DNA from 3 places in the Streptomyces sp. NPDC101234 genome. Region 3 is predicted to be linked to each of the others. Evidence: riboswitches for the same ligand, from Rfam matches in the RefSeq annotation. Region 3 holds a riboswitch; each other region holds the start of a gene.
What was found. A riboswitch is a leader RNA that binds a small molecule or an ion and turns the genes downstream of it on or off. The one in region 3 is predicted to bind S-adenosylmethionine.

Region 1: another riboswitch for S-adenosylmethionine. It lies ahead of ACIRR9_RS18320 (ABC transporter substrate-binding protein); the one in region 3 lies ahead of ACIRR9_RS09165 (aminotransferase class V-fold PLP-dependent enzyme).
Region 2: another riboswitch for S-adenosylmethionine. It lies ahead of thrC (threonine synthase); the one in region 3 lies ahead of ACIRR9_RS09165 (aminotransferase class V-fold PLP-dependent enzyme).

What each region holds. Positions count from the first base shown of each region.
Region 1 covers NZ_JBIWOA010000009.1:102,329-107,494, forward strand. The annotation lists gene ACIRR9_RS18310 (ABC transporter permease) at 1-30, opposite strand, end outside; gene ACIRR9_RS18315 (ABC transporter permease) at 27-986, opposite strand; gene ACIRR9_RS18320 (ABC transporter substrate-binding protein) at 990-2,609, opposite strand; SAM riboswitch class IV at 3,016-3,129, opposite strand; gene ACIRR9_RS18325 (hypothetical protein) at 3,550-4,263, shown strand; gene ACIRR9_RS18330 (rhomboid-like protein) at 4,263-4,985, shown strand; gene ACIRR9_RS18335 (lytic polysaccharide monooxygenase auxiliary activity family 9 protein) at 5,159-5,166, opposite strand, start outside.
Region 2 covers NZ_JBIWOA010000013.1:159,144-164,309, forward strand. The annotation lists gene otsB (trehalose-phosphatase) at 1-700, shown strand, start outside; gene ACIRR9_RS24470 (trehalose-6-phosphate synthase) at 880-2,325, opposite strand; gene ACIRR9_RS24475 (glucosyl-3-phosphoglycerate synthase) at 2,409-3,353, opposite strand; SAM riboswitch class I at 3,511-3,685, shown strand; gene thrC (threonine synthase) at 3,703-4,992, shown strand; gene ACIRR9_RS24485 (MoaD/ThiS family protein) at 5,106-5,166, shown strand, end outside.
Region 3 covers NZ_JBIWOA010000004.1:134,830-139,995, forward strand. The annotation lists gene ACIRR9_RS09150 (Rieske 2Fe-2S domain-containing protein) at 1-410, shown strand, start outside; gene ACIRR9_RS09155 (cytochrome bc complex cytochrome b subunit) at 407-2,047, shown strand; gene trpD (anthranilate phosphoribosyltransferase) at 2,180-3,244, shown strand; SAM riboswitch class IV at 3,398-3,514, shown strand; gene ACIRR9_RS09165 (aminotransferase class V-fold PLP-dependent enzyme) at 3,681-5,042, shown strand; gene ACIRR9_RS09170 (PQQ-binding-like beta-propeller repeat protein) at 5,111-5,166, shown strand, end outside.

The sequences.
Region 1 (5,166 bases), on a different contig from region 3:
GTCTGTGCCGTCGACAAGGCTCTGGCTCATGCGAAGCTCGCCCTCCGGTCCGAGGCCACCACGATGCGCGGATCCAGCAGCGGATAGACGAGGTCGACGATCAGGTTCGTCGCCACGAAGATCAGCGCACCGAACACCACCACCCCCTGGACCAGCGGGATGTCCTGAGCGGTGACCGCCGCCGCGGTCACCCGGCCGAGGCCGTCGCGGGAGAACACCGTCTCCACGACCACCGAACCGGCGATGAGCTGCCCGACCAGCAGACCGACGACGGTCAGCGCGGGCAGCGACGCGTTGCGCAGCGCGTGCCGCAGATGCACCCGCCGGCGACCGGCGCCCTTGGCCCGCACGGTCTCCACATAGGCCTGGTCCAGTGCCGTGAGCAGGCTCTTGGCCAGCACCTGGGCCACCAGTGCGCCGGTCGGGACGGCCAGGGTCAGCGCCGGCAGCACCAGGCCCCGCAGCCCGTCGTTGCCGAACGCCGGGAACCAGCGCAGCCGGAAGGAGAACGTCTCGACGAGCAGCAGCCCCACCCAGAACGTGGGGACCGACACCCCCAGCGGGGGCAGCGACAGCAGCAACTGCCGCAGCCACCGCCGTGAAGTGTACGTCGCCACCATGGCGAGACCGCCCCCGAGCACCACCGCGAGCAGCAGCGCGGCCCCCGTCAGCTGGAGCGTCTGCGGCAGCGCGTCGCCGATGACGGAGGTGACCGGGCGGCCACTGGAGACCGCGTCGCCGAAGTCCCCGCGCACCGCCCGTCCGAGATACTCGGCGTACTGCGCCGGCACCGGCTTGTCGAAGCCGTACTCGTGACGCAGCGCGGCGAGTTGGGCCGGGTCGACCTGCCCCGAGTCCATTCCGGCGCCGGCCATCGCGGTGACCGGGTCACCGGGCAGGAAGTCCAGCACCAGGAACGACACCGTGTAGGCCGCCCACAGCACCCCGACCGCCTGCGCCAGGCGCTTGATCACATAGCGGCGCATGCGCTAGCCGATCCAGGTGTCGTGCAGCTGGACGCGGCTGCCCGAGTCGAACGCGAGGTCGTGCACCTTCTTCGATACGCCGAGCTGGGTCTGCAGCTCCACGACCGGCACGTAGTACGCGTTCCGCACGAGCAGTCGCTGCGCCTCGGCCACCAGTTTCCCGCGCTTCGCGGTGTCGGTGGCCGCGGCCTGCCCGGACAGCGCCGTGTCCAGCGAACTGGCCGGCAGGTGGTAGAAGTTGCCCAGCCGGGTGGAGAACGAGCTGCGCAGGATGTCCGGGTCGGAGCGGGTCACGTTCCCCCACACCACGTCGAAGTCACCGGACTGGAGCGTCGTCGCGAACTGGGTCACCTGGAGCTGCTTGAGCACCACGTCGATCCCGACGGCCTTCAGTTGCTGCTGGACCAGTTCCAGGGCGGGCTGGTTGGTGGCCGAGTTGGGGAACCAGGTGATGGTCAGGCTCAGCCTCTTGCCGTCCTTGGTGCGGATGCCGTCACCGCCCGTCTGCCAACCGGCTTGTTCCAGCAGGGACTTCGCCTTGGCCGTGTCGGTGGACAGGTCCGAGGAGAGGTCGGTGTAGTCCGGAGTGGTGTGTGCCAGCACGCTGGTGGCCGGCCGGGTGCCGGTCGGGAAGACGGTGTCGGCGATCTGGCTGCGGTCGACGGCGACCTGGATCGCCTGCCGCACCCTGGCGTCCTTCAGCAGGGGCCGTGCGTTGTTGAGACCCAGGCCGAACACCACACCGGGGTTGGCCCGACGCTGGAGAGCGACCTGACCACCCTTGAGTGCGGCCTCGTTGGCCTTGCCGACGCTGCTGATCGCGTCGACCTGTCCGGACTGGAGGCTGCCGGCCCGCACGCCCGCCTCCGGCACCACCTTGAACACCAGCTTGTCCAGGTAGGCCTCGCCCTTCTTGGACCACAGCGCGGATCCCCAGGCGTACCCGGTCCGCCTGGCGAGGGTGATCGACTGGTTCTGCACATACTGCTTCAGCACGAACGGCCCGGACCCGACGATCCCGTCACTGCACTTCTGCTGCGGGGTCTTCCGCACGCTCGCGGACGACTCGATGCCCAGCGTGTGGGTCGAAGTCGCTTGCAGGAACTGGGCGTTGGGCTGCTTGAAGGTCACCTTGACGGTGAGCGGGTCGATCACGGTGGTGCTCTGGACGCCGCTGAGGTAGCCCTCGGCAAGGGTGCCGAGGGCGCCGAGCTTCGGTACCGCGTCGAAGTTGTCCTTCACCACCTGCGCGGTCAGCTCGGACCCGTCGCTGAAGGTGACGCCCGAGCGGAGGTGGAACGTGAACCGGGTGGCGTCGGAGTTGATGTCCCAGCTCTTGGCCAGCCACGGCACGATCTTGCCGGTCGCGGGGTCCTGGTCGGTGAGGGAGTCCACGATCTGGCGGACCGAGTAGATGGTGTCGTTGCTGCCGACCTGCTGCGGATCCACGCAGCCGGCGTCGGAGCCCACCGCGAAGGTCAGCGTGCCGCCGGACTTCGGCCGGCCGCTGCCGCTGCCGGAACCGCCGTCGCCCGACCCGCAGGCGGTCAGCAGAACACTGGTGGTCAACAGGGCGGCCAGCGGCGCCCGACGGGATGGTCTGAGAATCGGAAGTGCAGTCACGGGAGGGCTTTCTCCTACTCGTGTCACCAGGCACCGGGTGCCGGGCGTCGGGGGAGCGCGGCACGGCCGTGCACGGCCGTGCATGGGCGTGCATGGGCGTGCGGGCCCAGGGGCCTTCGAGGGGGTGGGTGGTGCCTTATGCGGTCGGTCGACGAAGGCCGGTCGGCAGGGAAGGCCGAACCGGGTCGGCCGACACGGTGGCCGGTCGGTCCGTCGTCGTCAGCCGACGGCAGGCGGGCTCGTCAGCGACAGGTGATCGCGCGACAGAGACAGCTCGTCGAGCGCTTGAGATCGATGTGGCGTCGGCGGGAGAGCCGGGAGAACGGCATGGCGCCGGCGAAGGAGGCAGCCACGTCACCGCTGTGCCGCATACCGGTCCCTCCCCGTCTCCGGCCCCGCCACCGGGGCCACGCGCTTGCGGGGATCATCGGTGATCCCGCCGGGCTTTCACCTGGAGCACCCCACCGCGCGGGAGGGTTGCCGGTCAGCGAGCCAGGGCTTGACGCTGACACTCAATGCCGGTCGCGATGGTACGGAGCGGTTTTGTCGTACGTCAATGCCAGCCCCCGCAGGCCCAGTTCGACGAACCGGACGCTCGACCCCTTCCGAGTGGGCCGCCACGCCGGCCGGTTCGACCTGACCTGTCGCTGATCCCCGTCTCGTCGCGGGCAGCTACCCGTCGCCCGCCCCGGCCCTTCGGCGGGATTCGGAAGGAAACATATGACGGTGGATGGTTTATCAACGCCGCCACCCTGCTGGAGTCGCTGCGCGTCGACGCCGGCGTACTGGGACCCTCCGGCATCCGGCCGTGACCCGCTGACGGCGATGTGGGCGACAGCACGCCGATCGCCCACCCGTCCGCCGCCCGCATCCCACCGTCGGACTTCGCCGCCCCGCCACCGGTGGCGGGGCACGGACACGCGCGCATAGTCTCGCGGCCATGGCAGAGATGTTTGCGGACGTCCGGCTGTTCGGCCCGCCGGTGACCGACGGCGAGTACATCGCGTTGAGCGAGCGCGAGATCGTGCATCTGCACGAGTACACGCGGATCTACGCCGTGCCAGGCCTCTATGAACATGTCGTCCAGGAACGGCTGCAGTGCAGATCACCGCAGGTCGCGGCGGAGGGCCTGCTGCGCGCGGTCGCCCGCCTCGGCCTGGAGCCGGGCCCGCTGACGGTCCTCGACATCGGCGCCGGCACGGGCCTGGTCGGTGAACTCGTACGTCGTGGTGGCGTCGGCCGGGTCGTCGGGGTCGACCCGCTGCCGGCGGCACGCCGGGCGAGTCTGCGCGACCGGCCAGGTGTCTACGCCGACTACGTGGTCGGTGACTTCCTGCTCGGCGACGCACTCGGTGAGTCCCTGCGCCCTTACGCGTTCGGGGGACTGGTGTCGGCCGGCGCGTTCGGAGGTACGCACGCCACACCGCAGGAGCTCGAGAACGCCCTCGAGGTCCTGTCGCCCGGCGCGCCCGTGGCCTTCACGATCGACGAGCGGTGGATGGACGCATCGGATCCGGACGGGTTCGGAGCCGCCGTCGAGCGGCTGGTGGCCGGCGGAGGGCTCACTGTGCTGGAGCGAACGCGGTTCCAGCACAGGGTGACGACGACCGGCGAGCCGATCTTCTATCAGCTCGTCGTGGGCCGGACCGGGTGATGCGTGGCAGGGAGCGGTTCGGCGAGACGCCGACCGCGGTGCGCCGCTTCCTTGAGGAGTACGTCCACGGCAACCCGGTGACGGCCGGTTATCTGGCCGTCCTGCTGGCCACCCACGCCTGGCTCGTGACGGCCTCGGCCCCCACGCGCCGCCGCCTGCTGGAGACGGTGAGCACCAACGTCGACAATCTTCCCCGGCATCCGTTCCTCGCCCTGGCGGGCAGCGCGCTCTTCTTCGACGGGACACTGACCCAAGTGAAGTCCCTTTACTTCGTGGGGACTTTGATCACGTTGGGGGCCGGCACAGCTGTCTGTCTGGCCCTCCTGGAACGCCGCTACGGCGCGTTACGGGCGTTCGGCGTCTTTGCCGTCGGCCATGTGCTGGCAACCGCGCTGACCGCCGTCTTCATCGTGGCCGCCGTGGTCCGCGGCTGGTATCCGGCCGGCGTCCGGGACGCCCTGGACTACGGCATCAGCTACGGCGCCGAGGCGGCCCTGGCGGCCGGAGTCGTGGTGTTCCTCACGTCGGTGCGGCGGATCGCGGCGATCACTGCGGTGGTGGCATGGCCCGTCATCGGCGCCGACTTCAGCCGTGGTCTGCCGGACTTCACCACGATCGGCCACCTTCTGGCCGCGGCCATCGGCTTCGCTCTCGCAACAACCCTGCGCCACAGGCTCCCCACGCCCGCGGGGATGGTCCCTCCGCCCGGCCCGTCGCTGTGACGGCCTGGGAGGACACCGGCCGGGGTGCGTGACGTCCCTGCGAATGCCGGGTGCGCGGAAGCCGACGCCCGGCCGGCGTGTGCCCGCGAACGCCGACGAGGGGCCGGGCTGCCTCCTCGGGAGGCCTCCGGCCGTTCACGTCGGCCGCACGCCGGACGGGCGCCGACCGGGGGTCAGCGGA
Region 2 (5,166 bases), on a different contig from region 3:
ACGGGCCCACCCGGACGCCGTACCGGCGCTCGCCGCCCTCGCGCCGAAGGTGGCCGCCGTGGCCGTCGTCACCGGCCGCCCGGCCGAGGTCGCCGTCCACCACGGCGGTTTCGCCGGCGTCCCCGGCCTGGAACACCTGGTCGTCCTCGGCCACTACGGCGCCGAACGCTGGGACGCGGCGACCGGCGAGATCACCTCCCCGCCACCCCATCCCGGCATCGCCGCCGCCCGCGCCGAACTCCCCGCCCTCCTCGACCGCGTCGGCGCCGCGCACGGCACCTGGATCGAGGAGAAGGGCTTCGCGGTGGCCGTCCACACCCGCCGGGCCGACGACCCCCAGGCCACCTTCGACTCCCTCCGCACCCCCCTGACCGACCTGGCCACCCGCCACACCCTGATCGTCGAACCGGGCCGCCTGGTCCTGGAACTGCGCCCCCCGGGCATGGACAAGGGGGTCGCCCTGCGCGAGTACGCGAGGGAGATCGGCGCGGGGGCGGTGCTCTACGCAGGCGACGACCTGGGCGACATCTCCGCCTTCGCCGCAGTGGAGAAGCTGAGGACGGAAGGCGTCCCGGGCCTGCTGGTATGCAGCGGCAGCGAGGAGGTCACAGAGCTCGCGGACCGGTCGGACCTGGTGGTGACCGGCCCGGAGGGAGTAGTACGACTGCTGAGAAGCCTCGCCGCATACAGCGCCCCGTAAGAAAGCGCCCCGTACAGAAGCGCCCCGTAAGGGGCGCTGGGGGTGCCCCCGGCCGAAGGCTGGGGGAGGAACTGCGCGACCAGCCCCCACCGGCCCGCACCTACCGATGGGAGCCGAAGGGGGTCGAAGGGGGCGCAGCCCCCTGGTGATGGGACGGGTAGGGGCGGCGGGGGCGAGAACTACCCGCCCAACGCCCCCAACTGCTCAAGGAACCAGGCCGCAGGGGGCAACGCGGTAGCCGCCGCGGCCAGCCGCTTGCACCGCTCCCCCCGCTCCCCCTCCGGCAAGGCCAGCGCCCGCGCCAACGCATCAGCCGTCCCCCCGATGTCATACGGGTTCACGACCACCGCATCCTCCCCCAACTCCTCGAACGCCCCCGCCTCCCGCGAGAGCACCAGCACACACCCCTCGTCCGACACCACCGGAATCTCTTTCGCCACCAGGTTCATGCCGTCCCGGATCGGGTTCACCAGCGCCACGTCGGCCAGCCGGTACGCCGCCAGCGACCGCGCGAAGTCGTCCTTGACATGCAGCACCACCGGCGTCCAACCCGCCGTCCCGTACGCCGAGTTGATGTCGTCGGCCACCCGCCGCACCTCGGCCGTGTAGTCGCGGTAGACGGCGAGGTCCTGCCGCGAGGGGTACGCGAACGCGACATGCACCACCCGCTCCCGCCACTCGGGGTGGTCGTCGAGCAGCTGCCGGTACGCCAGCAGCCCCCGCACGATGTTCTTCGACAGCTCGGTGCGGTCGACCCGGACGATCGTCCTGCGGCCTTCCCCGATCTCCTCCCGAAGAGCCGCCATCCGCTCGCCCACGTCCGGCTCGTGCGCCCGCTTCCGCAGGAAGTCCGCGTCGGCCCCCAGCCCGTGCACCCCGATCCGCGTCCCGCCGGACGACGGATCCGCGGCCGGAATCCCCGGCCCCAGCACCGCATGACAGCAGTCGACGAACGCGTCCGCCCACCGCCGGGTGAGGAAAGCGGCGTGATCGGCGCCGAGGATCCCGCTCAGCAGCTCCGCCGCGATGTCGTCGGGGAGGAGCCGGAAGTAGTCCGGCGGTGCCCAGGGGGTGTGCGAGAAATGGCCGATACGCAGATCCGGGCGCAGCCGGCGCAGCATCCGCGGTGCCAGCGCCAGGTGGTAGTCCTGGATGACGACGGCCGCCCCCTCGGCCGCCTCCTCGGCCAGCGCCTCGGCGAACGCCCGGTTGTAGGCCTGGTACGACGCCCACTGCCGCCGGAACTCCGCGTCGAAGACCGGCTCCAGCGGGGTCTGGTACAGCATGTGGTGGACGAACCAGAGCACCGAGTTCGCGATGCCGTTGTACGCGTCGGAGAACACGTCCGCGTCGATGTCGAGCATCCGGACCTGCTGGCCGCCGGTGTCCACCGCCGGCAGCCGGCCGCCCTCGGCGCGCCGCACCGCCTCCCGGTCCCCGTCGCTCAGCGCCGCGCACACCCACACCGCGTTCGCGTCCGGGCCGATCGCCGACAGACCGGAGACCAGCCCGCCGCCGCCCCGCTTGGCATGCAGCGCGCCGCCCGCGTCGTCGGGGCGCACCTCGTACGAAACCGGGCCGCGGTTGGACGCGACCAGCACCTCAGCACCGCCGGTGGAAGCCATACGCCTGAACCTAGCCCGGCCCGGAAACGCTCAAACGTACGGCTACGCCCGACCGGCGGCCGTATACGGAACGCCCGTCGAAGTCACGCCACCCGGCGCTCGGCGTACTCCGCGATCTCCACCATCGGCGGCCGTTCCTCCGTGTCCACGGAGTACGTGCGCGGTTCGAAGCCGTCCTCGCCCCGTTCGAACTGGGTGAGCGAGGGGCGGATCAGGTGGCCGCGGGCCAGCCGCAGCTGCGCCGTGCGGTAGATCGCGGCGGACATCCGGCCGAGGGCCTGGCCGTCCTGGTGGCGGTGTTTGCGGACACCCACGTCCACCTGCGCCAGCGCGTCCAGCCCCACCAGGTGCAGGGCATCGACCAGCATGCCCAGCTCGACCCCGTACCCCACCGGGAAGGGGAGCTGTTCCAGCAGGGAGCGGCGGGCCGCGTACTCGCCGCCCAGGGGCTGCACGAAACCGGCCAGCTGCGGCCAGTGCATGTTCAGCAGCGGACGGGCCATCAGCTCGGTGACCCGGCCGCCCTGCCCGGCCGCACCGGCCAGCGGGCGGTCGTACATCGCCTTGACCAGGTCCACGCCGGGGTCGGTCAGCAGCGGGCCGACGATCCCGGAGACGAAGTCGGAGGAGAAGTCCCTCAGATCCGCGTCGATGAAGCAGACGATGTCCCCGGTGGTGACCAGGAGGGAGCGCCAGAGGACCTCGCCCTTGCCGGGGACGGCGGGGATGCGCGGGAGGATCGTGTCGCGGTGGACGACCCGGGCGCCGGCCGCCGCGGCCACGGCCGCCGTGCGGTCCGTGGAGCCGGAGTCGACGACCACGATCTCGTCGACGAGCGGCGCCTGCTGCATCAGGTCGTGGCGGATGATCGCGACGATGTCGCCGACCGTCTCCTCCTCGTTGAGCGCGGGCAGCACGACGGAGACCGACTGCCCGGTGCGCTGCTTGGCGGCGAGTATCCGGTGCAGGGGGCGGTCGCTCACGGACCAGGAGCGGGTGGCCAGCCAGCGCTCGACTTCTTCCAGCACAGTCAGCGGCTCCTCACTGTCACGGTCACACTGCCAAGTGTGATCCATCTCGCGGTACGGACGACTCTCTCAACTGTCCTGGCCTTCGGTTACAGTCTTGAACAACGCCGATGACCATCGCATGTCGTGCGGTCACCGTGCGTTGACAACCGAATACAGCTCATCCAGAGGGGCAGAGGGATACGGCCCGATGAAGCCCCGGCAACCCTCCAGTCGGTACTCGTAGATCCGTCGTCGACCGCTCCGGTCACTGTCGATCGTCCGCGAGGCTCCCGGCTAGGGAAGGTGCCAAATCCGTCTCACGGCGAGATGCGTCGTGAGGAAGATGAGGAGAAAGGGCCTCGCCTCCATGGCTGCGCAGACTGTTGCCACCACCACCGACTCCACGACCGTCGACCTCGGTCCCGCCACGGCCCTGAGCTGCCGCGAGTGCGGTCACCGTGTGCCCCTCGGCCCGGTGTTCGCCTGCGAGGAGTGTTTCGGCCCGCTCGAGATCGCGTACGACTTCTCGGACTACGACACCGAGGAGCTGCGGAAGCAGATCGAGGCGGGACCCGCGAACATCTGGCGCTACGCGCCGCTGCTGCCCGTCCCCGCGGACGTGGCGACCAAGCCGAACATCAACCCCGGCTGGACCAAGCTCGTCAAGGCCGACAACCTGGCGCGGGAACTCGGTGTCACCGGCGGGCTGTACGTGAAGGACGACTCCGGCAACCCGACGCACTCCTTCAAGGACCGGGTCGTCGCCCAGGCCGTCGAGGCCGCGCGCGCCTTCGGCTACACCACGCTCTCCTGCTCCTCCACCGGCAACCTGGCCGGCGCGGTCGGCGCCGCCGCCGCCCGGGCCGGCTTCCGCTCCTGCGTGTTCATCCCGCACGACCTGGAGCAGGGCAAGATCGTCATGGCCGCGATCTACGGCGGCGAGCTCGTCGGCATCGAGGGCAACTACGACGACGTGAACCGCTTCTGCTCCGAGCTGATCGGCGACCCGGCCGGCGAGGGCTGGGGCTTCGTCAACGTCAACCTGCGGCCGTACTACGCGGAGGGCTCCAAGACCCTGGCGTACGAGATCTGCGAGCAGCTCGGCTGGCAGCTCCCGGACCAGCTGGTCATCCCGATCGCCTCCGGCTCGCAGCTCACCAAGGTCGACAAGGGTCTGCAGGAGCTGATCAAGCTCGGGCTCGTCGAGGACAAGCCGTACAAGATCTTCGGTGCGCAGGCGGAGGGGTGCTCGCCGGTGTCGGTGGCCTTCAAGGGGGGCCACGACGTGGTCCGTCCGCAGAAGCCGAACACCATCGCGAAGTCCCTCGCCATCGGCAATCCGGCCGACGGTCCCTATGTCCTCGACATCGCCCGTCGTACGGGTGGTGCGGTGGAGGACGTGACCGACGAGCAGGTCGTCGACGCGATCAAGCTGCTCGCACGGACCGAGGGGATCTTCGCGGAGACCGCCGGCGGTGTGACGGTCGGAGTCACCAAGAAGCTCATCGAGAACGGGCTCATCGACCCGGCGAAGTCGCTTGTCGTACTCAACACCGGTGATGGACTGAAGACGCTGGACGCTGTCGCGGAGACCGGGCTGACGGCGACTATTCGGCCCACTCTCGAGTCGTTCCGTGAGGCCGGGCTGGCCCAGTAGGCAGTCGTCATTCTGCGGGCCGGTCGGGGCTGGTCGCGCCCGCGCGGCGGTAGCCGCACATCGACTCAGTCCCGCGCCCTTGAAGGGGTGCTACAGCTACCGGAGGTTCAAACGTGAGTGTCACCGTTCGCATCCCCACCATCCTGCGCACCTACACCGGTGGCCAGGCCGAAG
Region 3 (5,166 bases):
CCGACGTCGCCGTCGGCTCGCTGACGTTCGCCAAGCCCGAGGGCGTCGAGGAGTCCCAGGAGGACTTCCAGAACGTGATGGCGAAGGCGGCCCTGATGATCATCCGGCTGCAGCCGGACAACATCAAGGACAAGCGCGAGCTCGAGTGGTCGCACGAGGGCATCGTCGCCTACTCGAAGATCTGCACCCACGTGGGCTGCCCGATCTCGCTGTACGAGCAGCAGACCCACCACGTGCTCTGCCCGTGCCACCAGTCCACCTTCGACCTCTCCGACGGTGCCCGAGTGATCTTCGGCCCGGCCGGTCACGCCCTGCCGCAGCTGCGCATCGGTGTGAGCGAGGAGGGCTACCTCCAGGCGCTGGGCGACTTCGAGGAGCCCGTCGGTCCTGCCTTCTGGGAGCGCGGATGAGCACTAACGAGAACTCCGAGTCCCGCGACGAGCGCGGGAAGGCACCGGCCGGCGAGCGTGTCGCCGACTGGGCCGACGGACGGCTCGGGATCTACTCCCTGGCCAAGTCCAACATGCGCAAGATCTTCCCCGACCACTGGTCGTTCATGTTGGGCGAAGTGTGCTTGTACAGCTTCATCATCATCATCCTGACGGGTGTGTATCTGACGCTGTTCTTCCACCCTTCGATGAACGAGGTGGCGTACCACGGCAGCTACGTCCCGCTCCAGGGACAGCTGATGTCCGAGGCGTTCAACTCGACCCTGCACATCTCCTTCGACGTGCGCGGTGGTCTGCTCATCCGGCAGATCCACCACTGGGCCGCGCTGATCTTCCTCGCCGGCATGTTCGTGCACATGATGCGCGTGTTCTTCACGGGCGCGTTCCGCAAGCCGCGTGAGATCAACTGGCTGTTCGGCTTCCTGCTGTTCGTCCTGGGCATGTTCACCGGCTTCACCGGTTACTCGCTCCCGGACGACCTGCTCTCCGGCACCGGTGTCCGCTTCACCGAGGGCGCGATCCTGTCGATGCCGATCGTCGGCACCTACATCTCGTTCTTCCTCTTCGGCGGGCAGTTCCCCGGCCACGACTTCGTGGCCCGGTTCTACTCGATCCACATCCTGCTGCTGCCGGGCATCATGCTCGGCCTGATGGTGGGCCACCTGATCCTGGTCTTCTACCACAAGCACACGCAGTTCGCGGGCCCCGGAAAGAGCGAGAAGAACGTCGTCGGCATGCCGCTGCTGCCGGTCTACATGGCCAAGGCCGGAGGCTTCTTCTTCCTGGTCTTCGGTGTCATCGCGGCCATCGCGGCGACCACCCAGATCAACCCGATCTGGGCCATGGGCCCCTACCGTCCGGACCAGGTGTCCACCGGCGCCCAGCCCGACTGGTACATGGGCTTCGCCGAGGGTCTGATCCGGTACATGCCGGGCTGGGAGATCAACATCTGGGGCCACACCCTGGTCCTGGGCGTCTTCATCCCGCTGGTCCTGTTCGGTCTGGTCCTCGCGGCCATCGCGCTCTACCCGTTCATCGAGTCCTGGGTCACCGGCGACAAGAGCGAGCACCACATCCTGGACCGCCCGCGCAACGCCCCGACCCGCACCGGGTTCGGCGTCGCCTGGGTGACCGTGTACATGGTGGGTCTGATCGGTGGTGGCAACGACCTCATCGCCACCCACTTCCACCTGTCGATCAACGACGTGACCTGGTTCGTCCGGATCTTCTTCTTCGCCGGACCGGTGATCGCGTTCATCGTCACCAAGCGCATCTGCCTCGGCCTGCAGCGCCGGGACAAGGAGAAGGTGCTGCACGGTCGCGAGACCGGCATCATCAAGCGGCTGCCGCACGGTGAGTTCATCGAGGTCCACGAGCCGCTCTCGCAGGAGCAGCTGCACACCCTCACGGCCCACCACCAGTACGAGCCGGCCCAGGTCGGTCCGGCGGTCGACGAGAACGGTGTCGAGCGCAAGATCAAGGGGTCCGAGAAGCTCCGCGCCAAGCTGAGCAACGCCTACTACGGCGAGGACAACCAGATCCCGAAGCCGTCCGTCGAGGAGTACAAGGAGATCACGAGCGGCCACGGCCACCACTGATCGACGCGTCGCCACGCCTCGGTCGAAGGGCCCCCGTCCGGTGTACGGACGGGGGCCCTTCGCCGTGCTCGGAGCTGGATAGGGTGGGGTTCACAACCACTATTCGTTGGTACGACGATCAGGAGCGGCCTTATGAGCGCTGTGACCCCCGCTGGAGGCGACACCGCGGCGGGCCGTTCCTGGCCCGAGGTACTGAACGCGCTGCTGTACGGCAAGGACCAGAGCGCCGACGCCACGGCCTGGGCGATGGACCAGATCATGCGCGGCCAGGCGACCGACGCGCAGATCGCGGGCTTCGTCGTCGCCCTGCGGGCGAAGGGCGAGACGGTCGAGGAGATCAACGGCCTCGTCCGCACGATGTACGAGCACGCCAACGTCATCGAGGTGCCGGGCCGCACCGTCGACATCGTCGGTACCGGCGGTGACGGCGCGAAGACGGTGAACATCTCGACGATGTCGGCGCTGGTGGTGGCCGGCACGGGGGCGAAGGTCGTCAAGCACGGCAACCGCGCGGCCTCCTCCGCGTCCGGGGCCTCCGACGTCCTGGAGAAGCTGGGCGTCAACCTCGACCTGACCCCGCAGCGGGTCGCCGAGGTCGCCGAGGAGGCCGGCATCACCTTCTGCTTCGCCATCAAGTTCCACCCGGCGCTGCGCTACGCGGGCGCCGCGCGCGGCCAGTTGGGCATCCGCACGGTGTTCAACATCCTCGGCCCGCTGACCAACCCCGCCCGGGTGCGGGCCCAGGCGGTCGGCGTCGCGGACCCGCGCATGGCCCCTGTCGTCGCGGGCGTCTTCGCGGAACGCGGCAACTCCTCCCTGGTCTTCCGCGGCGACGACGGTCTCGACGAACTGACGACGACCGCCACGTCCCGGGTCTGGATCGTCCGCGACGGCAAGGTCACGGAGGAGACCTTCGACCCGAGGGACGTCGGCATCGACCTGGTCCCGGTGGAGGCGCTCAGGGGTGGCGACCCGTCGTACAACGCGGAGGTCGCCCGCAGACTCCTGGACGGCGAGACCGGCCCGGTACGGGACGCGGTACTGCTGAACTCGGCGGCGGCCCTGGTCGCCCTGGACCCGGGCGCCGGGACCCTGGCCGAACAGCTCCGCGCCGGTATGGACCGGGCGGCGGAGTCCATCGACTCGGGCGCGGCCAAGCGGGCACTGGAGCGCTGGGCAGCGGCGACGCACAAGTAGGGGCCGCGGCCGCCGGGCTGAGGCGCGGTCCGGCACCGCCGGACCGCGCCGTCGCGGCTGATCGCCGTCTCGGCGGAGAAAAGAGAAACTCCCCGTCCCGTCATCCGGACAGGAGTTGCGCGGCGGCGATCACTTCCCGTACGTTTCCATCCAGGTCATGAGTGACAGTCATGAGGCCCCGGCCGACTGTCCGGCAACCCTCCGTCCGTGGCGGGGTGCCCCGGGTGAAGACCAGGTCGTAGGCAGCGAGGTCTACGGCAAGCGCGGACCCCTCGACACACCAGGGGTCCTGGTCGTACGAGGGAGCCTTCTGTGAGCAAGCGAATGCGATAGGGCGTCGAGCCCCGCCTCCGCGTACCTCTTTTTTCGCCCTTCCCCGTGCCGTCGACACACCGTCCGGCACGGCGGTCCCGCGCACCCTCACAGGAGTTCCGCCATGTCCGTCTCCACCGCTGCCTCCGGCCAGACCATTTGTGCCCCGCTGCCCGTTCTGGGACGAGATGTCACCGTCCCGCTCGTCACCGGCGGCGAGGTCACCTACGCCGCCCTCGACTACGCGGCGAGCGCCCCCGCCCTCCAGCGGGTCTGGGACGACGTGGCGGCGTACGCCCCCTACTACGGCAGCGTCCACCGCGGCGCCGGCTATCTCTCCCAGCTGTCCACGGACCTCTTCGAGAACGCCCGCCGGACCGTCGCCGGGTTCCTCGACTGCCGCCCCGACGACCAGCTGGTCTTCACCCGCTCGACGACGGACTCCCTGAACCTCCTGGCCCGCGCCCTCCCCGCCGACTGCCAGGTCTTCGTCTTCGAGACCGAGCACCACGCCTCCCTGCTGCCCTGGCAGGACGCCCGGGTCAGCTACCTCGACGCCCCGCGCACCCCGCGGCAGGCGGTGGAGACCCTGGAGCGCGCGCTGGCCGACCGCGACCCGTACGGTCCGGCCCTGGTCTGTGTCACCGGCGCCTCCAACGTCACCGGCGAGCTGTGGCCCGTACGGGAACTCGCGGCCGCCGCCCACGCGCACGGCGCCCGGATCGTCCTGGACGCCGCCCAGCTGGCCCCCCACCACCCGGTGTCCGTGCAGGACCTGGACGTCGACTGGATCGCGTTCTCCGGCCACAAGCTGTACGCCCCCTTCGGCTCCGGCGTCCTGGCCGGCCGCGCCGACTGGCTGCAGGCGGCCGAGCCGTACCTCGCGGGCGGCGGCGCCAGCCGCAGGGTCACCCGGCGCGAGGACGGGGGAGTGGCCGTGGAGTGGCATGAGAGCGCCGCCCGGCACGAGGCGGGCTCGCCCAACGTCATCGGTGCCTACTCCATCGCCTCCGCCTGCAAGGCGCTGACCGAAGCCGGCTTCGACACCCTGGTCGCCCGCGAGCGGTACCTGATCGAGAAGGTGCGGTCCGGTCTGGCCGAGGTCCCGGAGGTCCGGATCCTCTCCCTCTTCGGCGACGACGCCCCGCGCGTCGGTGTCATCTCCTTCGTCGTCGAGGGCTGGAACAGCTCCCACTTCGCCGCCGCCCTCTCCGCCGAGTACGGCATCGGCGTCCGCGACGGCCTCTTCTGCGCCCACCCGCTGGTCCGCACCCTGCTCGGCTCCGACCCCCAGACCCAGGGCGAGTGCGGGGCACCGGAGGCGGCACCGGGCGAGAAGTCCCTGAACGCGATCCGGGTGAGCTTCGGCGCGGGCACGCCGGATGAGCACGTCGAGCGCTTCGTCAACGCGGTGAAGGAACTCGTCCGCAACGGCGCGAAGTGGAACTACCGTACGGAGGACGGCCGTTGCGTACCGGCCGTCTGACGTACTGAAGCCCGGCCGCGCGTATACGCTCCTCTCGGCGGCACTACGGAGGGCAGGGGGAGCACGGGGTGCGGGAGCTGCGGGACACGGATCCTCGGACCGTCGGTCCCTACGAGGTCCGGGG